Regions from separate parts of the Microbulbifer zhoushanensis genome, predicted to be linked through region 2. Evidence: predicted binding sites of a transcription regulator. Region 2 holds the regulator's gene; the other holds the start of a gene.

Region 1 (14,878 bases), on a different contig from region 2:
ACGCCACACCGCCGCCGGAGCCGCCCATGGTGAAGGACGGGCGAATGATAACCGGGAAGCCGAACTCTTCCGGGACTTTCATCGCCTCTTCCATGGAATGGACGATCTTGGCGCGCGGCGTCTCCAGGCCAATCGCACGCATGGCCTTGTCGAACAGGTCCCGGTCCTCGGCCTTCTCGATCGCCTCCTTGTCGGCACCGATCAGCTCTACACCAAACTTTTCCAGGACACCGTGCTTGTCCAGTGCCAGCGCACAGTTGAGCGCTGTCTGGCCACCCATGGTGGGCAGGATGGCATCGGGGCGTTCCTGCTCGATGATCTTGGCCACCGTGCGCCATTCCACCGGCTCGATGTAGGTGGCGTCGGCCATGGCCGGGTCGGTCATGATGGTGGCGGGGTTGGAGTTCACCAGGATCACCCGGTAGCCCTCTTCCCGCAGCGCCTTACAGGCCTGGGCGCCGGAGTAGTCGAATTCGCAGGCCTGGCCGATAACAATCGGACCGGCGCCGATAATCAGAATGCTTTTGATGTCTGTGCGTTTTGGCATCTTTCTTCCGTCTCGCACCGGCCGCACCGGTGATGGTCAATTCAAAATTCAGTCAGTGCGTATGCACGTGTCCCGTGGCCGGCCGCAGCCGGCCCCTGTTACGCCTGGCGGCGCGCCTCCATCATTTCGACGAACTGGTCGAACAGTGGCGCCACATCGTGCGGGCCGGGGCTGGCTTCCGGGTGTCCCTGGAAGCTGAATGCGGGCCGGTCGGTCAGGCGGATACCCTGGTTGGTATTGTCAAACAGGGACACGTGGGTGATCTCCACATTCTCCGGCAGTGAATCGCCGTCGATGGAGAAGCCGTGGTTCTGGGCAGAGATCATCACCCGGCCACTCTTGAGGCATTTCACCGGGTGGTTGCCCCCGTGGTGGCCGAACTTCATTTTCTCGGACCTGGCGCCCACGGCGAGGCCCAGCAGCTGGTGCCCCAGGCAGATACCGTAGGTGGGGATCCCGGCGTCGAGAATCTCGCGAATGGCCTTGATGGCATAGTCACAGGGCTCGGGATCACCGGGTCCGTTGGACAGGAATACGCCGTCGGGATTCATTGCCAGCACCTCGGAGGCCGGAGTCTGTGCCGGCACTACGGTGAGTTCGCAGCCGCGATCCACCAGCATGCGCAAAATGTTGCGCTTGACGCCAAAATCGTAAGCCACAACCTTGTAAGGCTGCGCTGCCGGCGCCGGCTGGTGGCCCTGCCCAAGTTCCCAGGTGCCCTCATTGAAGTTGTAGGGCTCTTTGGTGGAAACCACCTTCGCAAGATCCATGCCCTTCAAGCCGGCGAATTCACGCGCCCTGGCCAGCGCCGCGTCCCGGTCGATATCGTCGCCGGCGACGATACAACCGTTCTGGGCGCCCTTGTCCCGCAGCAGGCGGGTCAGGCGGCGGGTGTCGATATCGGCGATGCCCACCACATTGCGGTCCCGCAGGTAGTCCTCGAGTGACTTCTCATTGCGGAAACTGCTGGCCAGCAGGGGCAGGTCGCGGATTACCAGGCCGGTGGCCCAGATATCCGCGGCCTCCTCGTCCTCACTGTTGGTGCCGGTATTGCCGATATGGGGATACGTCAGGGTGACAATCTGGCGCGCGTAAGACGGGTCGGTCAGGATTTCCTGGTAACCGGTCATGGAGGTGTTGAACACGACCTCACCGACGGCGCTGTCAAGGGCGCCAATGGCGCGCCCGTGAAACTCGCTGCCATCGGCGAGTACCAGCAGCGCTGGCGTAGTGCTTGGCATCAGGGGGCTGGGCATCTGGGGCTCCGGCGTGGGGACAGCTTTAGTCAACTTGATCTCCAATCTTCAGAACTGCTTCCGGGCGGGATTTGACGTGAGGCGCGGTGATACTGCTCCAGCTGGCCCGGGCGGCCCGACGGCGCCCCGGCAGCAGCGCTGTCCTTGGACAGGGCACCCTGGAACCGGGCCCCTATAAAAAAGCGAGATGAAACTCCTGCTTCATCTCGCTTTTTGGATTTCTTCACGCGCAGCTCTCACACTGTGGCCGGCGCTTGCCACCGGCGTTGATGGGACTCACTGTCCGGCGCGCAGCGAGCGCGCGACATGCCCAAACCGGGCGCAGATTCTACTCGAAATGCGCCCCAAGCGCCAGTATAAAAATACGCCAGTAGACGGCAACGGGCCATGCGTGAGGTTCGGTGACAACCGAGCGCTGCCAGAGCGTCCAGGGCAAGCCGGGAAAGCGCCACACTGGCAGCACCAATTCAGGCTTTCCCGCCGCAGGACCGGACATTCTGGCGCGGTGAACTGTCACCGGACCTTGCCCGCAGCGCGCTAATCTGCCCCGTTGGTCAACCGGAACAGGCTGCTGCCAATCTTGAGTTCCGAGCGGTCGAACATGGTTTTGTTCAGGCGCACCGCCACCTGTGGCCCCCGTCCCACAAAGCCGATCATGCCCCCCGCGGCAGTAAAGCCGCGGACATCGCTGACCGTCAGCACCGGGAAGAACTCCAGTGCCAGCATCAGCTCGCGCCAGTAATCCGGGGACACCTCGCCCAGCACCAGGATCTGGCAGCGGCGCGCCTCCAGTTTCTCCCCCGGCGGAAGGCCGGCAACCTCGACCGGTCGCCCATCGACACGATGGTACTTGAGCTGGGATGCCAGCGGCGCCAGCAGGTCTGGCTGCTCCAGCAGGCAGATTCGGAACGGTGCCCCGGTGCCGCTGAAAACCTCGATCGGCCACTGCAGGTGATGGGCGAAATGGACAATATAGTTGATCATCAGCCGGCGCCCCGCCTCGGTATCCGACAGCCGCGAGGGCGCCGCGGCGGCTCCTGCCGACAGGATCAGCTGCAGCAGCAACAACAACATAAGGTGCCCGAGCAGCTGCACTGCCAGGCGACGGAAGGAAGGGTCGGGGTGTCGTTTCATGCCCGCTCGCATGGCTTTATCGGTCTCGGTGGCGCGGGAATACGCTCACTGGCATCGACTTCGCTGCCACGACTACATACCAGCGTGTCTCAACACCAGATTAGTATCGCGGCGGGGCCTTCGCCAAAGGGGCAGGAAGAGGAAGCTGCCAGCCGTAACCCGGCCGGCGCAGGGGAGAGGACCCCGGGACCCTCGCCCCGGGACAGGGCCGTCAACCGGCCCCTTCGTCGGGAACCACGCTTTCAGCGCCATTGACCGGCGCCGCCGGGCGCCATTTCAGCGCTTTCTCGATCGACATGATCATGCTGCCGGCCACGTCCTTGCGGGTGGCGCTCTCAATGCCCTCCAGGCCCGGTGAGGAATTCACCTCAAGCAGAAGTGGCCCCTTGCGGGAGCGAATAATATCCACCCCAGCCACCTTCAGGCCCAGGGTCTTTGCCGCCTTCACTGCCAGGCGCTTCTCCTCGGGAGTAACCTTCACCACCGAGGCGGTGCCGCCCTGGTGGATATTGGCGCGGAACTCCCCGGGTGCGGCCTCCCGCTGGATGGAAGCCACCACCTTGTTGTCGATCACGAACAGGCGCAGGTCCTTGCCCTGGGCCTCCCGGATAAACTCCTGCACCAGCAGGTTGGCCTTGAGGGACTTGAATGCGTTGATCACCGATTCGGCCGCCTTGCGCGTCTCGGCCAGCACCACCCCGCGTCCCTGGCTACCTTCGAGCAACTTCACGATCAGCGGGGCGCCGCCAACCATTTCAATCAGCTCGTTGGTATCCACCGGCGAGTTGGCAAAGCCCGACGTGGGGATATTCAGGGCCGCCTGCTGCAGCAACTGGAGCGAGAACAGTTTGTCCCGCGACTGGCTGATGGCGTCGGAACCATTGAGGGCAAATACGCCGAGGCTCTCGAAGTGGCGCGTGAGGGCACAGCCATAGAAGGTCTGGCTGGGCCGGATCCGGGGAATCACTGCATCAAGGTTGTTCAGGATCCGCCCGTCGCGGTAGTGGACCTCCGGCTCGCTGGGATCCAGCTTCATATAGCACTGGCGGATATCGAGGAAGCTCATGCGGTGCCCGCGCTCGGCGCCCGCCTCCATGATGCGCTGGTTACTGTACAGGTCCGGGTTGGACGCCAGCAGCCCGATCCGCAGGCCGGTGCCCGCCATGTGATGCTCGTCCCGGTAGTACTCCTCCAGCTCACTGACGCGCATATCGCCGAGACAGAAGCTCTCCGCCGGGTCCACCATCATCCGGCCCATCATCGCCTCGCGGCCCAGCAGCATCCGGTAGCCCATGGAGTCCCGGTTGGTCAGGGTCAGCTCGATATCCCAGACACTGCCACCAATCGACAGGGCGGTACGGATGACCGGGCGCTTTTCTGCCTCCCCGGATGAACTGCGCACCGTGCGCTTGTCCAGCAGGCGCGCCTCGCAGCGTACCGACGGGCGCCGCTGGTGCTGCAGCGGGTGCGCCTCGAAGCTGACCCAGGACTCGCCGTCGCGCTTGAAGGTATGAATGTTGTAGGCGTGCAGGCAGGAGGTCTTGGCCCCCGAATCAACCCGCGCCTTGATGGCGGGAATCCCCAGCCCGGGGAAGCTGCACCACTCCTCGCTACCAACGATTATCTTATGTTCCAACGCCAACTCCTGTGACCTTGATGTTGCAAAATTCAGTCGCGATCAGGTTAACCGACTTTCAGCCCCAGTACATCGCGCATATCGTAGTGGCCCGGCACGCGGTCGCCCTTTTGTTCATTCCCAAGCAGCCACAGCGCCGCCCGCACCGCACCGCGGGCAAACGACAGGCGGCTGCTGGCCCGGTGGCCGATTTCAATGCGCTCGCCATCGGCGAGGAACATTACCGAGTGCTCCCCCACTACATCGCCGCCACGAACCGTGGCAAAACCAATGGTTTCGCGATCGCGCGCACCGGTTTGCCCCTCGCGCCCGTAGACCGCCACCTGCTGCAGGTCCCGGCCCAGCGTTTCAGCAATCACTTCCCCCATACTCAGGGCGGTGCCCGACGGGGCGTCCACCTTGTGACGGTGGTGCGCCTCGACAATCTCGATATCCGCCTCTTCCCCCATTACCCGGGCAGCAGTCTCCAGCAGGTTGAAGCAGAGATTGACGCCAGTGGAGAAATTGCTCGCCAGGCACAGCGGGATATCCTGTGCATGTGCCAGTAACGTCGCTTTCTCGGCCTCACTGAAGCCGGTGGTGCCGATTGCAATCGGCTTGCCCTGCCCGGCACAGAAGGCCGCATTTTCCAGGGTGGCAGCGGGAGCGGAAAAGTCGATCAGGACATCGAATTGAGCGCCGCCAAGGCTATCCACGACCGGCAGTCCCGACCGGCCCAGCCCGGCAACCTCGCCCGCATCGCTGCCCACCAGGCTGGACCCGGGGCGCACGATTGCCGCGGACAGTTCCGCGTTATCGGCCTGCGCCAGCGCCTCTGCCAGCGCGCGCCCCATGCGCCCGGCGAACCCCGTTACGGCTACCTTGACTGTCATCTCTCCTCCTTTCTGACTGCCGCCCTGAAAGCCGCGGATTCTACCCCGGCGCCGGAACATAGCTGTAGTAGTATTCCCCTTTATAACAACAAAAATGGCCCTACTGCATGAACGAATCGGAACTCGCGGACTTCCGCCTGCGGCTGCAGGCCCTACGGGCAGAACTGTTGTCGCTGGAAGAGATAGCGCAGCGCGGCAGCCAGACGGTAACCCTGGACCAGTCCAGCGTCGGCCGCCTGTCGCGCATGGAGGCCCTGCAGGCGCAGCAGATAGCACTGGACTCCGACCGGCGGCGGCAGGCCCTGCTGCGGGGCATCGACGGCGCCCTGCGACGCATCGACAGCGGCGACTTTGGTTTCTGCTTTATCTGTGACGATGCCATCGAGCCGGCCCGACTCAGCGCAGACCCAACCATCACCCGTTGTATCGACTGCGCCGGCAAGCCGGGCTGACTGCGCCAGTACAATTCAGGCGGACGGTTCCGCCCGGGGACCCACCGCACTGCCCGTGCCATCTAGAATCTGGTGCATACCCCCCTGGAGAGGCAACCATGCACCACCTGAGAAACACCAGATTCCCCGCCAATGCCGGCCTGGCCCTGGCTATCCTGGCCCTGCTGCTGGGGCTGGCCAGCGGCTGCGCCCGGGAGGAAGAAAAAGGGCTGGGGGAGGATTTCTGGGAAAAATATGACGACGTCACCGACTGGGTGACCCTGAAGCTCAACCTGACCCCCGAGCAGGAGGATACCGTCCTGCCGATCCTGCAGGAGAACTTCCGCCGCAAAAAGGAAATGCTGAAGGGCTATGGCTTCCTCTCCGGGGAGCCACCGGAACTGACGCAGAAACAGCGCGAGGAAATCGATGCGAAGATGATTGCCATTCGCGCCGAGACTCGCGCACAACTGGTGGACATCCTCGATGAACAGCAGTTGCAGTCTCTCAAGGAGTTACAGCTCGAGTACCACGAGGAGTTTCGCCGGCGACTGGCGGAGATGTGAGGGATTCCCTCCCGCTTCCCCGTGCCGGCCGGCGCGGTAAGAAGCGGGAGGGAGGAATTGGGGCCCAAGGCCCTTAAAGCTTCATGTCCCCGAAGAAATTCTTCACGCCCTCGAACCAGCCGGTCTGGCGGGGTGAGTTTTTCTTCTCACTCAGGGTGCCGGAAAATTCCTCCAGCAACTCCTTCTGGCGAGTGCTCAGGTTGACCGGTGTTTCCACCACCACCCGACACAGCAGGTCGCCCGGGGCACCGCCGCGCACGGGCGTGACGCCCTTGCCGCGCAGGCGGAACAGCTTGCCGGTCTGGCTCTCTGCCGGGATCTTCAGCTTTACCTTGCCGTCCAGGGTGGGCACTTCCATTTCACCGCCCAGGGCCGCGGTGACAAAGCTGATCGGCACCTCGCAGTAGAGGTTCTTGCCGTCGCGCTGGAACAGCTCGTGCTCCTTCACCACCACCTGCACATAGAGGTCCCCGGGAGGACCGCCCTCTGGGCCCGCCTCGCCCTCGCCGGACAGGCGGATACGGTCGCCGCTGTCCACGCCGGGAGGAACTTTAACCGACAGGGTCTTGGTCTCCTCGAGCCGGCCGGCACCATGGCAGCTGCCACAGGGATCGGTAATGATGGTGCCGCGACCGCGGCAGTTGGGGCAGGTCTGCTGCACGGCAAAGAAGCCCTGCTGCATACGCACCTGGCCTACACCGCCACAGGTACCACAGGTCTGGGGATTCGAGCCCGGCTTGGCCCCGGAACCGTCACAGGTCTTGCAACCCACCAGGGTCGGCACGCGAATCTGCACAGTCGTACCGCGCACGGCGTCCTCGAGATCCAGCTCCAGGTCGTAACGCAGGTCCGAGCCGCGCTGCGGGCCGCCGCGACGGCCGCCGCCACCGCCAAAGATGTCGCCGAACACATCGCCGAAAATATCGGAGAATCCACCAAAACCGCCGGCACCGCCACCGCCGCCCATCTGGCCTTCCACACCGGCGTGGCCAAACTGGTCATAGGCTGCTTTTTTCTGCGGGTCGGACAGGACTTCGTAGGCCTCGTTGGCCTCCTTGAACTTGTTCTCCGACTCTTTGTCGTCGGGATTCCGGTCCGGGTGATACTTCATAGCCACCCGTCGATAGGCCCTTTTCAGGTCTTTTTCGGAGGCGTCCCGCTCGACACCGAGGACTTCGTAATAATCGCGCTTCGACATAAAAAGTGTGTTCTGTCTTAACTAACTGAGGCGCGGTGGCCAGTTCCGCAGAATTGCCGCCGCGCCTCGAGGTTTGTCTTTGCGCGGGAAGCCACCAGCCACCCGCGCGCAGGGAGGGCTTACTTGTCCTCTTTCTTGTCGTCCTTCACTTCCTCGAACTCCGCGTCCACCGCGTCGTCACCACCGGACTGCTGGCCGCCCTGCTCCGCCTCGGCTGCGCCCTCGGCACCCTGTGCCGCCTGCGCCTGCTCGGCGTACATCTTCTGTGCCAGCGGGCCGGAAGCCTCGGTCAGCTTGTTGGTGGCCGCTTCCATGGCGTCCTTGTCGTTGCCCTTGACGGCCTCTTCCGCTTCGGAGATGGCCGCCTCGATCGCGGACTTCTCTTCGGCAGTGGCCTTGTCGCCAGCCTCTTCCAGGGTCTTCTTGGTGGCAGAGATCATGCCGTCGAGGGTATTGCGGGTGGTTACCAGCTCCTCGAACTGCTTGTCCGCCTCGGCATTGGCCTCGGCGTCCTGCACCATCTTGTCGATCTCTTCCTCGCTCAGGCCGGAGGAAGCCTTGATCACAATGGACTGCTCCTTGCCGGTGGCCTTGTCCTTCGCGTGCACGTGCAGGATGCCGTTGGCATCGATGTCGAAGGCGACTTCGATCTGCGGCACACCGCGCGGCGCCGGCGGGATGTCAGCCAGGTCAAAGCGACCCAGTGACTTGTTCTCGGACGCCTGCTTGCGCTCGCCCTGGACCACGTGGATGGTCACAGCGGTCTGGTTGTCATCCGCGGTGGAGAACACCTGGGACTTCTTGGTCGGGATGGTGGTGTTCTTCTCGATCAGCGGGGTCGCCACGCCGCCCATGGTCTCGATGCCCAGGGTCAGCGGGGTAACGTCCAGCAGCAGTACGTCTTTCACATCGCCGGCCAGGACCGCGCCCTGGATTGCAGCGCCCATGGCCACCGCCTCATCCGGGTTGACGTCCTTGCGCGGCTCCTTGCCAAAGAATTCGGTTACTTTCTTCTGCACCAGCGGCATACGGGTCTGGCCGCCCACCAGGATCACCTCGTCCACGCCGGAGGCCGCCAGGTCGGCATCAGCCAGGGCGGTCTTGACCGGCCCCAGGGAGCGCTCGACCAGCTCTTCCACCAGGCTCTCCAGCTTGGCGCGGGTCAGCTTCACCACCAGGTGCTTGGGACCGGAGGCATCTGCGGTGATGTACGGCAGGTTGACCTCGGTCTGCTGGCTGGAGGAAAGCTCGATCTTGGCTTTCTCGGCCGCTTCCTTCAGGCGCTGCATGGCCAGCGGGTCGCCTTTCAGGTCGATGCCCTGGTCCTTCTTGAACTGCTCTGCCAGGTAGTCGATCAGGCGCAGGTCGAAATCCTCACCGCCGAGGAAGGTGTCACCATTGGTGGACAGCACCTCGAACTGCTTCTCGCCGTCGACATCGGCAATCTCGATGATGGAGATATCGAAGGTACCACCACCCAGGTCGTAGACCGCCACGGTCCGGTCACCGCCCTGCTTGTCCAGGCCATAAGCCAGCGCGGCCGCGGTGGGCTCGTTGATGATGCGCTTTACGTCCAGGCCGGCGATGCGGCCCGCGTCCTTGGTGGCCTGGCGCTGGGAATCATTGAAGTAGGCCGGGACGGTGATCACCGCTGCATCGACGGTCTCGCCCAGGAAATCCTCGGCGGTCTTCTTCATTTTTTTCAGTACTTCGGCGGAAACCTGCGGCGGCGCTTTCTTGTCGCCCTTCACTTCTACCCAGGCATCACCGTTATCGGCCTCGACGATGCTGTAGGGCACCATCTTGATGTCCTTCTGCACCACATCGTCCTTGAATTTACGACCGATCAGGCGCTTGACCGCATACAGGGTATTCTGCGGGTTGGTAACCGCCTGGCGCTTGGCAGACTGGCCCACCAGGATCTCGTTGTCATCGGTGAACGCCACGATGGACGGGGTGGTGCGATCGCCCTCGGCGTTCTCGATCACGCGCGCCTTGTCACCATCCAGGACTGCCACACAACTGTTGGTGGTTCCCAGGTCGATGCCGATAATTTTTCCCATCAGTATGTTCCTCACTTTTTCGCCGCTTCCCGCCCGATACCGGCGGGAGCGCAAGTTTTCGTTCAGTTGCCAGCTATATTGGTGCCGGCCTTACAATTTCAAGGGGCTTTATGCCCGATCCTCTGCCCGGGCTGCCCGATTCTCCGGGCCTGCCCCCGACAAAGGGGTGTGCAGTCACGACGGGGACTTGCTCACCACTACCATTGCCGGCCGCAACAGGCGGCCGTTCAGTACATAGCCCTTCTGGAATACATCCAGCACCGTATTGGGCTCCACATCACCACTGGGGACCTGGGTCATGGCCTGGTGCCGTTCCGGGTCGAATGGCTCGCCGGCCGGGTTCACCACTTCCACGGAATGCTTTGCCAGGGTGTCCACGAAGGACTTATGGGTCAGCTCGATACCCTCGATGATGGCCTTGTTGGCCTCGTCCTCGCGGTCGATGCTGGACAGCGCCCGCTCCAGGTTGTCCACCACCGGCAGGAAATCCTGCAGCAGCTTCTCCACGCCGTACTTGTGCGCCCGCTCCACATCCTGCTGGGCGCGGCGGCGCGCGTTCTGGGCCTCGGCCTGTGCGCGCATGGCCAGGTCCTTCTGGATCGCCAGCTGCTCCTGCAGGCCCAGGATCTCCCCCTTTAGTGCCTCGGGGCTGTCGGGCTCCGCGTGCAGGGCCTCCTCTGCCTCGTGCTGCTCTTCGGGGGAGGGTTCCTCTACCTCGGCACTCGCACTGGTTTCCTCGGCTGCCGCCTCTTCCGCGGTCAGTGCCTCGGGATGCGGCGTCCCCTCGTCAATCTGATCTTCTTCGCTGCGCTCTCTGGCCACTGCTCTCTCCGTCGCGTCGACTGTCAGTTGGTTCAAATATGATGTCCGCCGGGGGCGCCAAGCCGGGCGTGCCATGCCGGGCGGACAGTGCAGGTGTATATGGGGCCTTGCCCATGCAGTTCAAGGGGTTATCCCGGAAACTCGCCACGCGCCCCGCCAGCGCGGCGCTTGACCGCCTCCCCGCGCACTGTAATGTCACCGGGTGGCGGTAGCGACCCGCCGGCGATTACTGTATAAATACACAGATAACAATTGAGCCAGAAGCGATCCCTATGTTGCTGCACCTGTCTATCAGCCAATTCACCCTGGTGGACCAGCTGGAACTGGAGTTTGGCTCCGGCACCAGCACCCTGACCGGCGAGACCGGGGCCGGTAAGTCCATCACCCTCGACGCCCTGGGCCTGGCCCTCGGCGACCGCGGCAATGCGGAGCTGGTCCGCGCCGGGGCGAAACGGGCCGACATCCACGCGACTTTCGATATCAGTGACCATCCGGAGGCCAGCACCTGGCTGGAAGAGCAGGAACTGGACACCGGCCACGAGGTAATCCTGCGGCGCACCATCAGTGCCGACGGGCGCTCCCGGGCCTATATCAATGGCCAGCCGGTGACCCTGCTGCAGCTGCGCGCCCTGGGCGAGCAGCTGATCGATATCCACAGCCAGCACGAGCACCAGTCCCTGCTCAAAAAAGACACCCACCGGCGACTGCTGGACGAGTTCGCCGGTGCCGGCGAGCTGGCTGCGGAGACCCGCATTCATTTCAAGACCTGGCAGGACCAGTACCGCCGCTACCGCAGCCTGGCGGACAGTGCCGAGGAAACCGAGGCGCGCCGGCAGTTGCTGCAATACCAGCTGGAGGAGCTGGACCAGCTGGACCTGCAAGCGGGCGAAATCGCTGAACTCGAGAGCGAGCAACGCCAGCTGGCCAATGCCGGCCAGATCCTCAGCGGCAGTTACCAGCTTGCAGCCATGCTCACCGGCGGGGAGGGGGATATCTCCGAGCACCTGCACCGGGCCCTGCAGCTGCTCACGGCCATGCCGGAGCAGTCGCCGGAGCTGACCGAGGTGGCGCAGATGCTCGACAGCGCCCGGATCCAGGTGGACGAAGCCGCCGGCACCCTGACGCGGCATATCGATCGCTTCGAGATGGATCCCGAACGCCTGGCAGAGGTGGAGGAGCGGCTCAGCGCCATTTACCAGGCCGCACGCAAGCACCGCGTGCAGCCACCGGAGCTGCCCGGGCTACAGGAGCAGCTGCAGGCGGAACTGGACGAAATTGGCGCACCGGATGCACTGGACCGGCTGGAATCCGAGTGCCGGGAACTGGAACAGGCCTACCGGGCCACCGCCGGCAAGCTGGGCAAACTGCGCGCCGGCGCGGCCGAAAAACTGGCCGCCGCGGTGAACGGGCAGCTGGCCGACCTGGCCATGCCCCACGCCCGGGTGGAGCTGGCGCTGCAGCCACAGGAAAAACCGGCGGCCACCGGCCTGGAAGAGGTGGAAATCCTGATCGCCACCAACCCCGGCCAGCCGGCACGGCCGCTGGGCAAGATCGCCTCCGGGGGCGAACTGTCGCGGGTCAGCCTGGCAATCCAGGTAGTCACCGCCCAGACCTCCCGCACCCCCACCCTGGTTTTCGACGAGGTGGACGTGGGTATCGGCGGGGCCACCGGCGATGTTGTCGGGCGCCTGCTGCGGCAACTGGGCGAGGGCCGCAACGGCCGCACCGGCCAGGTGATCTGCGTAACCCACCTGGCGCAGGTGGCGGCGCGGGCCCACCGGCAGTACCTGGTGGAGAAGCACAGCGACGGAGACGCCGCATTCGTGGCGCTGCGGGAACTCAAGGACCAGGAGCGCCGGGAAGAGATCGCCCGCATGCTGGGCGGCGAAACCACCGCACAGTCCCTGGCCCACGCCGGGGAGATGCTCTCCCGCGCCTGACGGGGGAGCATAGCGCCCCGGCTCCCGGGCCTTCCCTTTCCACTCTGGCGGGCGCCCCGGCTGTTGCAGCCGCGTGGCGGGGACAATTCACCCTACACTGATAAAAGCCGCAATTAACCGGAATTGGCGCCGAAATGCCTCTATAATTCGCCGCCAACATTCAATCTGGCTGATTTCATGCAGAGAACCATTTTCAACACACCGATTGTCACCCCGATCCTGCGCCAGGTCGCGAAGCTGTTGCTGAAACTGCACGGCTGGCGGGTGGTCGCTGACGAATCGGCGCTCAAACTGAAGAAATACGTACTGCTGGGCGCCCCGCATACCACCAACTGGGATGGCTACTACTTTATCCTCACCGCCCTCAAGCTGGGCCTGGTGCCCCAGTGGATGGGGAAGGACAAGCTGTTCAAGTTCCCGCTGGGCGGCATGATGCGGTGGTTTGGCGGCATCGCCGTGGACCGCAGCAAGGCCAATAACCTGGTCGAGGCAACGGTGGAGCAGTTCAAGCGCAGCGCCTCCCTGGTGATCGCCGTGCCGCCGGAAGGCACCCGCGGTATGGCGGAACGCTGGAAGACCGGCTTTTACCATATTGCCCGCGGTGCCGGTGTGCCGGTGGTATGCGGGTTCATCAATTTCCCCAGGAAAGAAGTGGGCATGGGGCCGGCCTTTGAAATGAGCGCCGACCTGGCCCGCGAGCTGGAACGGTTCCGTGACTTCTATGCCGACAAGATTGGCAAGTTCCCGCAGCGCTACACGCCGCCGGCGTAAGGCGCTCGGCGCAACCGATCACGACCATGGGCCGTCCCCACAAATAACGCAGCCTGCACACCCGCAGGGTGCATGGACCGCAGCGATATGCACCAGCCACGGGGCAAGGCCCGAGGCTGGTGGCCCGGGGCGCCTGACCCTAGCCTTTGGCGACTCAGCGCTTTGTGAGGTGCCAGGCCATGCAGGAACTTCCCCACCAGTACCGGGTGGCCGCCCGGGCCGATCCCGGCAGTGATGTCGAGTTATCCACAGATGGGGTTGAACCCCTGACCTCCGCGCCGCCGGTACAGTTTGGCGGGCCCGGGGATCACTGGTCGCCGGAGGACCTGCTGGTGGCAGCGCTGGCGGATTGCTTCATCCTTACTTTCCGGGCGATCGCAACATTCAAGCAACTGGAGTGGCACTCCCTGGCCTGCGAGGCGAACGGCACCCTCGACCGGCGCGACCGCAAGACACAGTTCACCGCATTTACCATCTCGGCCGAACTGGAGATACCCGCAGGTGGTGACACCGGGGAAGCGGAGCGGCTACTGCACAAGGCGGAGGAAAGGTGCCTGGTGACCAATTCGCTGGTGGCCGGGGTAACGCTCGAGGTGAGGGTCCGCCAAAGACAGGCATGAAGGGAGGGGGAGAACCCGGGTTAACAGCCGGGTTGTCGTGGCCATGGGCCGCCCCCATAGTGGGGGAGCGGCTTTCCGGTTGACCGGTCAGGAATCCTTTTTCTTCACATACAACACCAGGCTGTGCCCGGTGAGCTCATAACCGTGCTCCTCGGCGATCTGCTGCTGCAGGCGCTCGATTTCCTCATTGTGGAACTCGATTACCCTGCCGCTATCGGTACACACCATATGGTCGTGGTGGTCGCCGCGATCCAGCTCGAACACCGAGTGCCCGCCGTCGAAGTTGTGTCGCATCACCAGCCCGGCACTCTCAAACTGTGTCAGGACGCGATACACCGTCGCCAGGCCAACATCCTCCCCGGCGTCCAGCAGCAACTTGTAGACATCTTCAGCGCTCAGGTGCTGCTCACTCGCGTTCTCGAGCAGCTGCAGGATTTTGACTCGCGGCAGCGTCACTTTGAGACCGGCTTTGCGCAGTTCCTGGTTTTCGTTCGACATGGATCAGTTTCCCGGGAAAATTCTTCTGGTTTCGGCGATACAGCCAGTTACCGGCCCGGATGTAACCGGGGCGGCCGGACACAGACAGGCACTCCGATGCCTGTCAGCTCGCCAACTCTTGCGGTATTATCCACGCCGAGCGTAGTCAGCGGAACCCCGGCGCTCCCTGGCCCGGCCCCGGCACAGCCGCCTCCCCTGATATGAGGGGGCGTGAGGCGCCGGCAACGGGAACTTTCAGCGCCCCGGGGCGCCTACCCTTACCCAGGTGGACCATTCCCGGCCCGGCAAGCCGGTTCCGCCAGCATCGAGATAACAATGGAGCATTGAATGCCAACGACCCTGAAAGCCCTCGCCATTGCCGGCCTCTGCGCACTGATCAGCGCCTGCAGCCTGTTCAAGTTTCCGGGCGTGCACCGGATCGAAGTCCAGCAGGGCAATATCATTACCCAGGAAATGGTAAACCAGCTCAAGCCGGGCATGACCCGCCGGCAGGTGCGCTTCGTGCTGGGTACACCGCTGCTCGA
Region 2 (14,878 bases):
TGGAACTGCTGGACAGCATCCGCCTGAAACCGGTGCTGTTCAATTCCTGGTCCGAGTTCCTGGAAAGTGACGAGACCCACGGCATTACCGTGGCCCCCATCGACCAGGGACTGTGCCTGCGGGAGCCCGCCCTCAACGTGATCGCGGAGCCACAGCTGTTCGGCGAGCGGGTACTGCAGCAGCGCCGGCGCAAGAAAGCCAAGGATGACGCGGAAAACGCGGTCCGCAACCTGGCCGAGCTCCGCATCGGCGCACCGGTAGTGCATATTGACCACGGCGTCGGTCGCTACCGGGGCCTGCAGCACCTGGAGATCGACGGCCAGCCGGCAGAATTCCTGACCCTCGAGTACGCCGACGAGGCCAAGCTCTATGTCCCCGTGGCCAGCCTGCACCTGATCAGTCGCTACTCCGGGGCAGACGAGGCACTGGCTCCACAGCACAAGCTCGGCAGCGAACAGTGGCAGAAAGCCAAGCGCAAGGCCGCCGAGAAGGTCCGTGATGCCGCGGCCGAGCTGCTCGACATCTATGCACGGCGCGAAGCCCGCGTCGGCCACGCCTTCGCCGACCCCGGACTCTCGTACCGGGAATTCGCGGCGGGCTTCCCGTTTGAGGAAACACCGGACCAGCAGCAGGCGATCGAGGCAGTGGTGGCCGACATGCTGTCAGCCAAGCCCATGGACCGGCTGGTCTGCGGCGATGTGGGCTTCGGCAAGACCGAAGTGGCCATGCGCGCGGCATTTGTTGCCGCCCATGCCGGCAAGCAGGTTGCCATGCTGGTACCCACTACCCTGCTGGCCCAGCAGCACTTCCAGTCCTTCCAGGACCGTTTCGCCGACTGGCCCGTCAATATCGAGGTGATCTCCCGCTTCCGCAGCGGCAAGGAGGTTGAAGGGGTCAAGGACCGTGTCGCCAGCGGCAAGGTCGACATTCTCGTGGGCACCCACAAGCTGCTGCAGAGCGACCTGGACTTCAAGAACCTGGGCCTGCTGATCATTGACGAGGAACACCGCTTCGGGGTGCGCCAGAAAGAGCGCCTGAAGAGCCTGCGGGCCGAGGTGGATATCCTGGCACTCACCGCCACCCCGATTCCCCGGACCCTGAATATGGCCATGGCCGGCATCCGCGACCTGTCGGTGATCGCCACGCCCCCGGCGCGCCGGTTGTCGGTAAAAACGTTTGTGCGGGAGCGGGACGAGGCCCTGATCAAGGAGGCGGTGCTGCGGGAAATCCTGCGCGGCGGCCAGGTGTATTTCCTGCACAACGAAGTCAAGAGCATCGAGCGCATTACCCGGGAGCTGGAGGCCCTGGTTCCCGAGGCCCGTATCGGTATCGGCCATGGCCAGATGCGTGAGCGCGAGCTGGAACAGGTAATGAGCGACTTCTACCACAAGCGCTTCAATGTGCTCGTGTGCACCACCATTATCGAGACCGGTATCGACGTACCCAGTGCCAATACCATCCTGATCGAGCGTGCCGACAAGTTCGGCCTCGCCCAGCTCCACCAGCTGCGCGGCCGCGTAGGCCGCTCCCACCACCAGGCCTACGCTTACCTGCTGACCCCGCACAAGCGCTCGATGACCGCCGATGCGGTGAAGCGCCTCGAGGCCATCAGTGAGGCCCAGGACCTGGGCGCCGGCTTTACCCTGGCGACCCACGACCTGGAAATCCGCGGTGCCGGTGAACTGCTGGGTGAGGAGCAGAGCGGCCAGATCCAGAGCGTCGGCTTTACCCTCTATATGGAAATGCTGGACCAGGCGGTAAAGGCCATCCGCGAGGGACGCACACCGAATATCGACGAGCCGCTGGAATCGCCGGCGATCGACGTCAACCTGCGCGTACCGGCCCTGATCCCCGAGGATTACCTTCCCGATGTGCACGGGCGCCTGATGATGTACAAGCGTATCGCCAACGCCCGGGATGCCCAGGAGCTGAAAGAGCTGCAGGTAGAGATGATCGACCGTTTCGGGCTGTTGCCGGAGCCGGTCAAGCACCTGTTCCGGACCACCGAGATAAAGCTGAAGGCGGAGCAGATGGGCATCCGCAAACTGGAGGCCTCGGCCGCGCGTGGGCGCATCGAGTTTTCCGAGGAAACCGCCGTGGATCCACTCACCCTGGTCAAGCTGGTGCAGAACCAGCCCGGGCGCTACCAGCTGCAGGGTGCCAACCAGCTCAGTTTTGCCCTCGACGAGGAGGGTGCGGACATGCGCCTGAATCAGGTCGCAGGAGTGTTGGAGCAACTGGCGCAATGATAGACTGTGCTCTTTGGCGCCGTGCGTCGGCGCCCCAAACATAACAAAGCAAGCGGTATCAACATGACCCGATTCATCAAACTGTGCACCGCCCTGCTGCTGGCTACCTGCGCTGCAGGCACCCAGGCCGCCAGCTATGCCGGCAATACGTTCGAGATTGAAATGATCGTCTTCAGTCGCACCGCCGGCATGGAGGGCGCTCGCGAGGACTGGCCGGCCGCGCCACGACTGTCTTACCCGAGCCGCTGGATCGATTTCTCCAGCACCGATGACGGGGGCAATCCCGTACTCACACAGGTCGCTACCCAGCTGGATAACAAGGCCGCCGCCCTGCAGCGGTCCAGCAGTTACCGGGTACTGTTCCACAAGGCCTGGCAGCAGCAACTCTGGCAGAAGCGCCGCTCGCCCTCGATCCTGGTCAGCGGTGGCGAGACCCATGGCAGCCACAGCCAGCTGGAGGGCACAGTCAAGTTAAGCGTGTCACGCTACCTGCACCTGAGCACGAATCTCTGGATGAGTGAATTTGGGGGGCCGGAGACAGCCACCGGCGGGATACTCCTGCCGACACCAACAAAGCAGGAGGACGAGCCCCTGGACCTGGCCACCGGCAGTGCCGGCATCGCGCCGCTGCGAGCCGAATCACCAGCCTATGCCGCCCGGGTTGCAACGCTGCAGCAGGAGCGACGCATGCGCAGCGGTGAGCTGCACTACCTTGACCACCCCCTCTTCGGCGTACTGATCCAGGTACGCAAGGTGGATGAGACCGAAGAAGCGGCGGATGCGGGCGTATAGCCCGCACCACTGCGAAATAAGACCAATAACGACAATCCACAGACCCCCAGCAGGAATCCATGATTACCAACGACGCCATCATTCTCGGCATGCTGGCCGCAATTCTCGGCTTTGTCTTTTATACCGCTGGCAGCGAACACCGCTTCTGGAAACGCTTTTACCGCTTTGTCCCCGCACTGCTGCTGTGCTACTTCCTGCCCTCATTGCTGACTACATTCGGCATTATCGATGCCGAGGCATCGCAGCTTTACTACGTGGCCTCCCGCTTCCTGCTGCCGGCGAGCCTGGTGCTCCTGACGCTCAGTATTGACCTGAAAGGCATTGTGAGCCTGGGTCCCAAGGCGCTGATCATGTTCCTGACCGGCACACTGGGGATCGTGATTGGCGGACCGCTGGCACTGCTTGTCATGGCGCAGCTCGACCCCGGCATGCTGGGCGTCAGTGGCCCGGAAGCTGTCTGGCGCGGCATGACCACGGTGGCCGGCAGCTGGATCGGCGGCGGTGCCAACCAGACCGCAATGAAGGAAATCTTCTCCGTTGGCGACCAGGTGTTCTCGGCGATGGTGGCCGTCGATGTGATCATTGCAAATATCTGGATGGCCGCGCTGCTGATCATGGCCGGTAATGCCAAACAGCTGGACGCCCGTCGCGGTGCCGACACCACGGCGATCACCGAATTGCGCGAGAAAGTCGAGGCAATCCAGAAAAAGCACTCGCGCATCCCCAGCCTGCCGGACCTGATGCTGATTGCGGCGGTCGGGTTTGGTGTCACCGCCATTGCCCATGCTTTTGCCGATACCCTGGCGCCGTGGTTCGAGACCAACGCGCCACAGCTGGCCCGGTTCAGCTTCACCAGCCAGTTTTTCTGGCTGATCATCATCGCCACTACCCTGGGCGTTGCCATGGCGTTTTCCCCGGCCAAGAAACTCGAGGGCGCGGGCGCCTCAAAGGTGGGATCGGTCTTTATCTATTTCCTGGTGGCCACCATTGGTACCCATATGGACATTACCGCGCTGCGCGACAGCCCGGAACTGTTCCTGCTGGGCGCCATCTGGATGGCCGTCCACGCCGGGCTCCTGTTACTGGTGGCCAAGCTGATCAAAGCCCCCACCTTCTTTATGGCGGTGGGCAGCCAGGCCAATGTCGGTGGCGCCGCATCAGCACCCGTCGTCGCTGCCGCCTTCCACCCCTCCCTGGCACCGGTGGGCGTCCTGCTGGCAGTAATGGGCTACGCGCTGGGCACTTATGCCGCCTGGTTCTGCGGCCAGCTGTTACGTGTGATCGGGGCAGCATAAGGCTGCGGACCGACAGCTGCCGGGAATGGAGCCCCGGCGCTGTCCACAGCACTGGTATAGGGGGGGGGCCAAGAGAAGAATAGTTCTCGATATCGTGGGGGAAGTGGAAGCAGGACGTATCCCACAGGCGCGCGAACATGAGGCGCTCACACCATATTACAGGCAGCGGGAATTATTTGAGGCGGGTTAGAAGAAAGCGACCTGCCAGCCCTGGTCAATGCGGCTGGGCCATTCCGGCCCGGTAAACATCAATTCAGACTGGCGAGATCGACAATCGGGTGGGGTCACTCACACGGAACGACGTCTTCCGCCAGCAGCCCCTTGTCGCCCTTCTGCATTTCGAACTCGACCGACTGGCCCTCGTTCAGGGTTTTGTACCCTTCGCCGCGAATACTGCGGTAGTGAACAAAGATATCTTCCGTACCCTCTCCACAGGTGATGAAGCCATAACCCCGGGCGTTATTAAACCACTTCACAGTACCTGTAACGCGATCACTCATTAAGACAACCTCATTATTGTTATTGCGCCCACCACCGGTGCAGCGAACGACTCTCCATTGCAGCGGCCGTTCCTCGGCTCACTGAACCACAATGTGTCCACCGGTTCACCAACGAACACACTACCTGATTCTTAGATAAAACGACGCCAGTGTCTAGGTTTGAGCGTGAAATAATTACTACAGATTTCGTGAGCTGCGCAATAAAAGGACAAAAAAAGGGGGCCAGGCCCCCTTTTCTGAACATTTGTGCTTTTCCTGTCTTGCCCCGGCCGTGTGCGCGCCGTGTCGGCAAGGCAAGCTCCCCTGCGATTCGCCCTAGGCCGTACCAGTCGCCTCGGGTGCGCCAATCCCGTGCAGCTCCGCCGGCAACTCCGCCACGTGCAATGTCGAAGTCGGGAAAGCGCAGGATGCGCCATGCTGTTCGACAATGTTCAGGGTTTTTAGCAAAACATCCTGCTTGATCTCGTGATAGCGGATCCAGTCAGTGGTTTTCGTGAATGTGTAGATAAAAAAGTCCAGTGAGGACGGCGCAAAACTGTTGAAGTTCACAATGAGCGTCAGATTGGTATCAATCTCCGGATGCTCCTGCAGCATCGCCTTTACATCAGCCACAATGGCCGCCATCAAAGGCGCATCCTGGTAACGGATACCAATGGTTTCAAAGATCCGCCGGTTCAGCATCCGGGAGGGATTCTCCACGGAAATCTGGTTAAAAACCGCGTTGGGGATATAGAGCGGGCGCTTGTCGAAAGTGCGGATCCGCGTAAGGCGCCAACCGATATCTTCAACCGTGCCCTCGATCTCTTTGTCCGGTGAGCGCACCCAGTCCCCAACCTTGAACGGGCGATCCAGGTACACCATCAGGCCGCCAAAAAAGTTCGCCAGCAGGTCCTTCGCCGCGAAGCCCACCGCCAGGCCGCCAATACCACCAAATGCCAGCACGCCGCTGATGCTATATCCCAGGAACTGCATCACCACCATCGCCGAGGTGATGACAATGGATGCACGCACCAGCTTGCCCAGCGCCCGCACCGTAGTCGCATCCATGGGTTTGGCCATATACCGGGGATCGCGCAGGTTGTGCTCGACCGTCCGGGCGAATCGCAATGCAAACCAGGTAATGACCAGGATCAGCCCGATTTCCCGTACCGTACCAGCCAGGGAGAATATCTCTGCCCCGGTGGCCTTGCCCGCGCGCCCCGCCGCGATCGTGAGGCCAAACAGCCAGATCAGGACTGCGCCGGGTGGGTTCAGCGCCTTGACCAGCGCATCATCCCAGGCGTTGACAGTACGCTCGGCGCGCTTCTCCAGCCGTGCGGCAAAGCGCCCGAACAGCCATGCCGCCAACGCGGTCACCAGGATGATCGTAAAGATTGCGACGATCCAGAACCGGTTGTCCCCGATCCAGGCCATTACCATCGACTGTGCAGATTCCACCAGCGGTTACTCCTGATATAGCGATATTCAGATTCAATGGTTGCGGAAAATAACGCGGGTGGCGGGGGGATTTCCAGCACCAATCCCCGAAGAAAACAGAATTAGCCCCCAGTGTCGGGGCAGTACTTCAGCCCCCACGGGCCAGCAGGTCTTCCAGCCAGCTCCGCGTACGCTGCCAGCGCTCGTCCTGCTGCAGTGCCTCCCAGCCCATTGCCCCGGGCTGGCCGCGCATGCGCCGGAGCCTGGCGGCAGACTCCGGGGGTGGTGTAAAGCCCTGTAGCGCCTCCAGGCATTCCAGCGCCCCCTGCCGGTTATTGCACACCACTCCCATATCGCAACCAGCATCCATGGCCGCCCGGATCCTGGCTCCATAACCGCCGGCGGCACCCGCGCCTTCCATTGACAGGTCATCGCTGAAGATTACACCGTTGAATCCCAGCTCACCGCGCAGTATCTGCTGCAGCCACAGGCGGGAAAAGCCAACCGGATTGCGGTCGACGCGAACAAAACGGATATGTGCGGGCATGACCGCATCCAGCTCCCCTGCCCCCATGCACTCGACAAAGGGCAGCGCATCGGAGGCCATTACGTCCTCCAGCGTGCGCTCATCCTCAGGCAGCTCTTCGTGGCTGTCCTCCAGCACATGGCCATGGCCGGGAAAGTGCTTTCCGGTAGTCGCCATGCCGGCCTCGTGCATCCCCTCCATGAAAGGACGCACCCGGGAGGCGACCTGTGCCGGGTCTGCGGCAAAACTGCGGTCACCGACAATGCGGCAGTGCTGGTCATCGGCGTCCAGCACCGGGGCAAAGCTGAAATCAACATCCTCGGCACGCAATTCCGCCGCCAGCAACCAGCCCGCATCACGCAACTGGTCCGCATCCGCATTGGCGGCCAACAACTGCATGGAGGGGATGCGGGTAAAGTCGTCACGGAAACGCTGCACGCGCCCGCCCTCCTGGTCAACTGCCAGCAGGATCTCCGGGCGCAGGTCACGGATCTCGGTGACAAGCGCCCGCAACTGTGCGCGGCTGCTGTAGTTGCGGGCAAAGAAAATCAGCCCACCCACCAGCGGATGGCGAAGCACTTCCCGGTCCTCTGCCGTGAGCTCGGTGCCCTCGACATCAACCATTACCGGACCAATCAATTCACCCATCTTATTCCCTCATTGCTTAACACTGGCGGTACAGCCTGCATCCGCCGGCGCTAAAGTCTCGCTTATGACTTCTCCGTATCCGCCCGCAACATGGCCGCAGCTGCGGGCACGAGGCGGTCGAGCGTTTCCGGCAGGCTGCTTTGCGCGTCGAAATCCTCCCTGAGGATAGCGTCGATGGCATCAAAGCTCGAAAGGGTAAAGATCGTCGCCCCCAGCATAAAATAGAGCCGCCAGTAGAAAGTGACCGGGTCGATTCCCGGCAATGCCTGGCTCAGCAGGCCGGCGAAACGACGATAGCTCTCGCCATAGCGGGACACGATATAGCGACGCAGGTGGCCCTGGTGTTGGGTATAGGCCATGCCCAGCAGGCGCATGAACCGCTGGGGATCACGCCCCTCCGCCGCCAGGCTCGCCACACCGCCGCGGAAGAGGCTACCCAACAGCTCCTCCACTTCCAGCTTTTCGCCTGCAGCCACCCGCCGGTCCAGGTCTGCGGCCAGGGTCTCTGTAAAGGGCGTCAAAAAACGCTCAAACACCGCCTGGATCAGTTCTTTTTTTGACCCGAAATGATAATTTACCGCTGCGAGATTGACCCCGGCGGTACTGGTAATGGTGCGCAGTGAGGTCTCCGTGAAGCCACGTTCGGCAAACAGTACCTCTGCGGCATCCAGAATCCGACTGACCGTATCTGTCTGGGTCATACAAATTCAAACCAACAATTTAAACACTTGTTTTGATCTGGCTGAGATTAGCACACTTGTATCCGAAAAATCGCGGGTACTGAAGGCGGCAGGCAGACATTAGATTGGAAGTCAAACGCAAGGGGACAAGGATCATGGCACATAGCCACCCTGACATAGGCAACTGGTTCGAGATGCTGGAGAGCGGACAACTGTTCGAGGTGGTCGCCCTCGACGACCTGCACAGGACAATCGAAATCCAGTACCTCGACGGCACCCTCGATGAGCTGGACATGGAGCAATGGCAGGTATTGCCGCTGGCTCCGGCTCCTCCACCCGAAGACGCCAATATCGCCTATGGCATGACCGCACGGGAGCACAGCGCCAGCTCCAGCGATCCCGGCATACCCGAAGAGCAAAACCCGCTGGATTACCTGGAGGGAGAGAGCTTCAGCGGTACCGATGAATCCCTCTGAAGCGAATGACTACTGCTCGCGCTCGCGGATGTAGTCGATAATTATTTCTGCCGCCTCATCGACGGTATCGACAACATGGAAGAGGTCCAGGTCGGATGCGTCGATACATTTGCTCTGCAGTACCGTATCCACCAGCCAGTCGCGCAGGCCCGCCCAGTAGCGGCGCCCTACCAGAACAATCGGGAAATGAAGGACTTTCTGCGTCTGCACCAGGGTCAGGGCCTCGAAGAGCTCGTCCAGCGTGCCGTATCCGCCTGGCAAGCCGACAAACCCCACGGCGTGCTTTACGAACATGAACTTGCGCACAAAAAAGTAGCGAAAGTGGAGGCTGATATCCTGGTATGGGTTGGCCGTCTGCTCGAACGGCAATTCAATATTGAGGCCGATGGATGCCCCCGGCTGCGGGTGTGCCCCGCGGTTGCAGGCTTCCATCAATCCCGGCCCGCCGCCGGTGATTACCGAGATTCCCTCCGCAGCCAACAGCTCCCCGAGCCGTACTCCCTGTTTATATTCCGGGCTTTCTTCGGTAAACCGCGCGCTGCCAAATACGGTCACCGCACCGGTCAGCGCAATCAGGCGCTCTATTCCATCCACCAGCTCGGACTGGATACGCAGGACGCGCCAGGCCTCGGGCATCTTGGCATCTAACATTCCACTTTCCCTGTTCTGTCGCGTTTCTCAACGCTTGTTATTTTGTCGGTTCTTCCCTGTCTCTCCTTCCAATGTAGCAGTATGTGACGACAGCGCTGTGAATTTGCGCCGGGGGTAAATCTGTATATAATCACAGCAACTGTATAAAAATACAGACACACGACCAGGTGAATCTATGACCAATCTCACGGCCCGCCAATCCCAGGTACTCGAGCTGATCAAGACCTACCTCGATGAAACCGGCTATCCCCCTACCCGCGCGGAAATTGCCCGGCAGCTGGGGTTCCGATCCCCCAATGCCGCCGAAGAACACCTCAAGGCGCTGGCCCGCAAGGGTGCCATCGAAATGGTGGCGGGAGCCTCCCGCGGAATCCGTATACCCGATTATCACCCGGGGTTGCCGATCGTCGGTCGTGTAGCAGCGGGTAACCCGATACTCGCCGAGGAAAATATCGAGGATTACTGTGACCTGCCCACAGACTTCTTCCACCCGCCGGCAGATTACCTGCTGCGCGTCCACGGAATGAGTATGCGGGATGCGGGAATTCTCGACGGCGACCTGCTGGCCGTGCAGCGCACTGACCAGGTACGCAATGGGCAGATCGTTGTCGCCCGGATTGAGGACGAGGTAACCGTCAAGCGCTTCCGCCGCAAGGGCAACCAGGCAACCGTGCAACTGCTGCCGGAGAACGAGGAATTCGATGTAATTCAGGTAGATATGCGCGACAAGCACTTTGTCATTGAGGGCCTGGCCGTGGGCGTGATCCGGCAGAGTCCCTGACCCGGGCACACTCTGTAACGACGAAACCCCTGCCCTCCCAGTTGGGCAGGGCGTAACCCCCTATCTTCTCAGCAACCCACGCCTTCGCACTATTCCGCGGGTTTCGTATAGTCCCGCGGGTACCTGCCGCCGTCCGTAACTGTCACCAGCATCAGCCACGCACACGCGTCTGCGCCCCTGGCGTGCGCCCGGGCAGGACGGCGCGGCGGCCTGGCACAGTTCAACAGCCGGTTCGGGATGGGTATCAGGTGGGCCCAGTGAGGGGCTGGAGGGTATTGGATGGGCGACCAGCAGCAGCATCGGCTGTGTTGCCGCACCGCTGGCCGGCCCCGGCGAGGGGATCAGTGGATTGTGTGGTTAACAGGCTCCAATTCCTCTTCCTCGAGGTATTCGGCCGCAATCTCATCAATATTCTGCACGGCGTCGATGCCGGCTTCCAACATGGCACGGGCCACTGCAATCTTGTGCTCGCGCAAGAATTCAGAGCTGGCGTCCGAAAAATGAATACGCACCAGCGGATCCTCCTTCTCCCCGGCACGGCGCAGGGCGACATCGCCGTTGGCGAGTTCGATAATTTCAAAAGTTTCGGAGGACATTCGCTTCTCCTGCAACATCAAGTTTTGCGCAGTGTAACACAGGGAAGGAGGTAGAATCAGTGTACGGGAGGCTCCGGACTGGCCCGCGGGCCTGGGGCGGCCAGGGCTGCTGCAGCCGGAGCGCAGCAGGCAGTTGCTGGATCGCGGCCCCCGGGTTGGCCGCTAATACTCTTCCATATGCGCTCGCTGGCGCCGGATTAGCTCCACCATCGACTCCCGCCAGTTCCGCAGGGCATCCAGGTCAGGGGCGGCAGATTGCCGTGAAAGGTCGCGAAGGGGAATTACCTGTGCCGGGGAGCCCGCTCCATTGCCTTGCGAGGCGCGGCTACCGGAGAATTGCCATAACCCCAGCCAGGCCGCTTCTATACCCGCCAGCCAGCTCTCCGGGTCCCCTGCCAGGGCCTCCAGTTCGGCCGCCTCGGAAGACGACATACCGCGGGAGGCAGCATCACGGGCGAGCTGCCCCGGCGACTCCGGCTGGCTGCCCAGTTGCAGCTGGTGCGCCAGCTCACACAGGAACGCCCGGTATGCCAGCCACAGTTGCAACACCACGGCATCCTGCACGGCAGCCTGGTGCAGCCCCCCTGCGGGAGCGGACTCAAGCAGTAGCTGGCTTTTGCGCAATGCCGCGGCCACGCTGCCGGTGTAGGGGTTGGCCATAGACCCTACTTGTCCTTGGCGGCGGCTTTCTTGCGTGCCGGCTTGCGTTTGGTCGCCGCTTTCTTGGTCGCCGCCTTCTTGGTCGCTTCCACCTGCCACTTGCCATCGCGATAGAACGCGCGCCAGCCGGTGGCCTTGCCGTCTTCCTCGGACTGTACGTACTGCTCCTGGGTCTTGCGACTGAAGCGAATTACCGTATCGCGGCCCTGGTCGTCCTCGGTGGGCGCCGAGAACAGGTAACTGTACTTGGGATCGATCTCATCCTTGTGCGGCAACACCTCTTTGACCAGCGGTGCCCGCGTCTCGCGGTTCTTGGGGAACTGGCTGGCGGCAAGGAAAAGCCCCGAGGCACCGTCGCGCAGGATATAGTGGTCTTCCACCTTCTGGCAGGGCAGTTCAGGCATGGGCACCGGATCCATTTTGGGCGGTGCAGGCTGTCCATTCTTGAGCAGCTTGCGGGTGTTCTTGCACTCGTCATTGGTGCAGCCAAAGTACTTGCCGAAACGGCCCGACTTGAGCTGCATGTCGCTGCCACACTTGTCACATTCAATCACCGGGCCATCGTAACCCTTGATCTTGAAGGTGCCCTTCTCTACCTCGTAGCCATTACAGTCCGGGTTGTTGCCGCAGATATGGAGTTTGCGCTGCTCGTCCAGCAGGTAACTGTCCATGGCCGTGCCGCACTTGGGACAGCGCCGCTTCTCTCGCAACTGGCGGGATTCCGCGTCCTCGTCCTTGTCGGCATCCACTGCCTCGTCCCCGGACACCAGGTTCATGGTGTTGGTGCATCGTTCCTTGGGTGGCAGCGCATAGCCGGAACAGCCCAGGAAAACCCCGGTGGACCCGGTGCGGATCTGCATATGGCGCCCGCACTTACTGCACTCGATATCGGTGTCTGTGGGCGTGTTGCGGCGCATGCCGCCCTCTGCCGCCTGGGCTTTCTCCAGGCGCGAGGAGAAGTCGGAATAAAATTCGTTGAGCAGGTCCTTCCAGCCCTTGTCACCTTCGGCGACAGAGTCCAGTGACTCCTCCAGGCTGGCGGTGAACCCGTAATCCATCAGGTTCTTGAAGCTCTCGCTCAGGCGGTCGGTGACGATGTCCCCCATCTTTTCGGCATAGAAACGGCGGTTCTCGAGCCGCACATAGCCGCGATCCTGGATGGTGGAAATAATCGATGCATAGGTCGAGGGCCGGCCGATACCGCGTTTTTCCAGCTCTTTTACCAGCGCCGCCTCGCTGAAGCGCGCCGGCGGCTTGGTGAAATGCTGTTTCGGGTCGAGTTTCTTCAGGGCCAGTTTTTCACCGACCTTGACGTCCGGCAGCACCGCATCCTCTTCTTTCTTACTGGTCTGCGGGGCCACCTTGAGGAAACCGTCAAAACGGATAACACGGCCACGGGCACGCAGCTCGAAGTCCCCGGCGGAGACAACAACCGAGGTCGAGGTAAACTGTGCCGGGGTCATCTGGCAGGCGACGAACTGCTGCCAGATCAGGTTGTACAGGCGCTCGGCATCGCGCTCGACACCAGTCAGCATATTGGGCTGCATCCGCACATCGGATGGGCGAATGGCCTCGTGCGCCTCCTGGGCCCCCTCTTTGCTGGCGTAATTATTGGGGCTGTCCGGCAGGTACTTGTCACCGAACTTTTCACCAATAAATTCCCGTGCGGACTCCACTGCCTCCTTGCTGAGGTTGGTGGAGTCGGTACGCATATAGGTGATGTGACCCGCTTCATACAGGCGCTGGGCAAGCATCATGGTTTTCTTGACGCTGAAACCAAGGCGGTTACTGGCCGCCTGCTGCAGTGTCGAGGTAATAAATGGTGCTGAGGGCTTCGAGCTGGTGGGCTTATCGTCCCGGGCACTGACGGTAAAGTCGCTGCCCTGCAGCGCTTTCGTCGCCGCCATGGCCTGCTCTTCGTTAGTGGGCCGGAAGGCCTCACCCGCCTGCTTTTTCACTTCCAGGCGCAGGGCGTTGGCTTTCGCGGTCTCGGTGTCGGCGAACAGGGTCCAGTATTCCTCGGGTATGAAGGCGCGGATCTCGCGCTCGCGTTCCACCACAAGGCGCACCGCTACCGACTGCACGCGCCCGGCGGACAGGCCGCGGGCTACCTTCTCCCACAGCAGTGGCGAAACCATATAGCCAACGATCCGGTCCAGGAACCGCCGCGCCTGCTGGGCATTGACCCGATTGATATTCAGCCGGCCGGGATCCTTGAACGCTTCCTGGATCGCAGATTTGGTGATCTCGTTGAACACCACGCGCCGGTAGCGATCCTCATTCCCACCAATGGACTCGCGCAGGTGCCAGGCAATGGCCTCCCCCTCGCGGTCGAGATCCGTCGCGAGATAGATATGATCGGCGTTCTCCGCCAGCTTGCGCAGCTCGCTGACCACCTTTTCCTTACCGGGCAGGATTTCGTACTGGGCCTCCCAGTTGTGGTCGGGGTCAATCCCCATGCGCCGGATCAGCTGTTCGCGGTTTTTCTTGCGCTTGTACTTTTCCTTTGCCTCCGGGGACAGCTTGCGGGTTTCCGCCGCGCGACGGGCGCGCTCTTTCGGATCCACAGGTTGCTTGTTACCCCCGGCGGTGGGCAAATCACGAATATGACCGACGCTGGACTTCACCACGAAGTCCTTTCCGAGATACTTGTTGATCGTTTTTGCTTTGGCCGGTGATTCGACGATGACCAGTGATTTACCCATAAGTACTTGTTTTTTAATGAAAATTTCTTAGTGCTAAGACTCTGGCACCGCCACTTTGGACAGGCCGCTGTGCGCGAATATATAAGCCCCGCCCCCAGTGGGGTCAAGCGAGAGCGCCAAAATAGTTGCCCCGCCGACCCTCACAGGGATGACCCCGGGGGCCTCTGCCGGGCCCCTTCCCGGCGGCCTCGCAGTGCAGCCCGGGAGCCGCTATCGCCCCCCGTCAGCGGGGGCGGGACGGCGGATCGCCTCCTCGATTCCAGGCCGGAACTTTTCCAGAGCCCCAAGGAGGCTATCCATACCGGAGTCACCGCTCTGCTCCCGCCACTGGATGCCCAGGCCGGCCTGGGTGGCGTGCAGGGCGAGCGCATCCGGCGGCATCGAATCCAGCAACTCATGCAGCAAGGGCCAGGCCTGCCGGGGCGCCGACTTGTCCCCGCGCCAGTCCCAGCGACCGCTGAAATGCATGCCGTGTTCCATTCGCTGCAACTCGAGCACCCAGCCGGTTTCCAGGCGTCGTGGATCTTCCCAGCGGGAGATGTAAACCGCCGCGGTGCCCTGCCCCTGGGATTCCGGTAACCGGGACATCTGCACCACCATACCCGCGCCGGCTGCACGCTGCCGGAGGCCCGCGAGCCGCCGGTCCCGGCTACTGGGCTTGAGCCACATCACGGGACCAATCACGAGTGCGATCGCGAGAATGATGATTAGCACTGGAAGCCAGCCAGACATGCGAACTCCATTTCGGTGATTGAGGCGCCTATTGTGTTGCGCCCGATGCCAGTTGTGTCAACCGGTTTGTTTTACATTAGACTCTTTCGAGGGTAAAACTGATCGAGCATTCGGGACAGTTATCACCAGCCAATAAAAAAGGAGCAGCATGCCGATGGCCAGTTATAAGAA

The links. Region 2 encodes LexA, which represses DNA repair genes until DNA is damaged. Its sites were predicted from a motif close to ACTGTNTNTANANACAGT; they were not measured.
Region 1: a site for LexA is predicted at 10,754-10,771, ahead of recN (DNA repair protein RecN). Genes of this name have one in related genera too.

Annotation. Positions count from the first base shown of each region.
Region 1 is NZ_JAJSAO010000003.1:71,765-86,642, forward strand. Features, by position in the region: gene carB (carbamoyl-phosphate synthase large subunit) at 1-547, opposite strand, end outside; gene carA (glutamine-hydrolyzing carbamoyl-phosphate synthase small subunit) at 646-1,803, opposite strand; gene LVD10_RS06595 (YfiR family protein) at 2,341-2,937, opposite strand; gene rimK (30S ribosomal protein S6--L-glutamate ligase) at 3,149-4,573, opposite strand; gene dapB (4-hydroxy-tetrahydrodipicolinate reductase) at 4,621-5,445, opposite strand; gene LVD10_RS06615 (TraR/DksA family transcriptional regulator) at 5,553-5,897, shown strand; gene LVD10_RS06620 (hypothetical protein) at 5,996-6,442, shown strand; gene dnaJ (molecular chaperone DnaJ) at 6,516-7,640, opposite strand; gene dnaK (molecular chaperone DnaK) at 7,760-9,703, opposite strand; gene grpE (nucleotide exchange factor GrpE) at 9,878-10,525, opposite strand; gene recN (DNA repair protein RecN) at 10,798-12,465, shown strand; gene LVD10_RS06645 (1-acyl-sn-glycerol-3-phosphate acyltransferase) at 12,643-13,236, shown strand; gene LVD10_RS06650 (OsmC family protein) at 13,416-13,856, shown strand; gene fur (ferric iron uptake transcriptional regulator) at 13,944-14,354, opposite strand; gene LVD10_RS06660 (outer membrane protein assembly factor BamE) at 14,682-14,878, shown strand, end outside.
Region 2 is NZ_JAJSAO010000001.1:475,163-490,040, forward strand. Features, by position in the region: gene mfd (transcription-repair coupling factor) at 1-2,249, shown strand, start outside; gene LVD10_RS02065 (peptidoglycan binding protein CsiV) at 2,313-3,041, shown strand; gene LVD10_RS02070 (DUF819 family protein) at 3,101-4,336, shown strand; gene LVD10_RS02075 (cold-shock protein) at 4,621-4,836, opposite strand; gene LVD10_RS02080 (mechanosensitive ion channel family protein) at 5,152-6,249, opposite strand; gene nagZ (beta-N-acetylhexosaminidase) at 6,401-7,426, opposite strand; gene LVD10_RS02090 (TetR/AcrR family transcriptional regulator) at 7,489-8,127, opposite strand; gene LVD10_RS02095 (DUF6763 family protein) at 8,262-8,582, shown strand; gene LVD10_RS02100 (LOG family protein) at 8,592-9,233, opposite strand; gene lexA (transcriptional repressor LexA) at 9,409-10,014, shown strand; gene LVD10_RS02110 (hypothetical protein) at 10,356-10,610, opposite strand; gene LVD10_RS02115 (DUF6586 family protein) at 10,773-11,270, opposite strand; gene topA (type I DNA topoisomerase) at 11,276-13,975, opposite strand; gene LVD10_RS02125 (hypothetical protein) at 14,186-14,707, opposite strand; gene LVD10_RS02130 (universal stress protein) at 14,862-14,878, shown strand, end outside.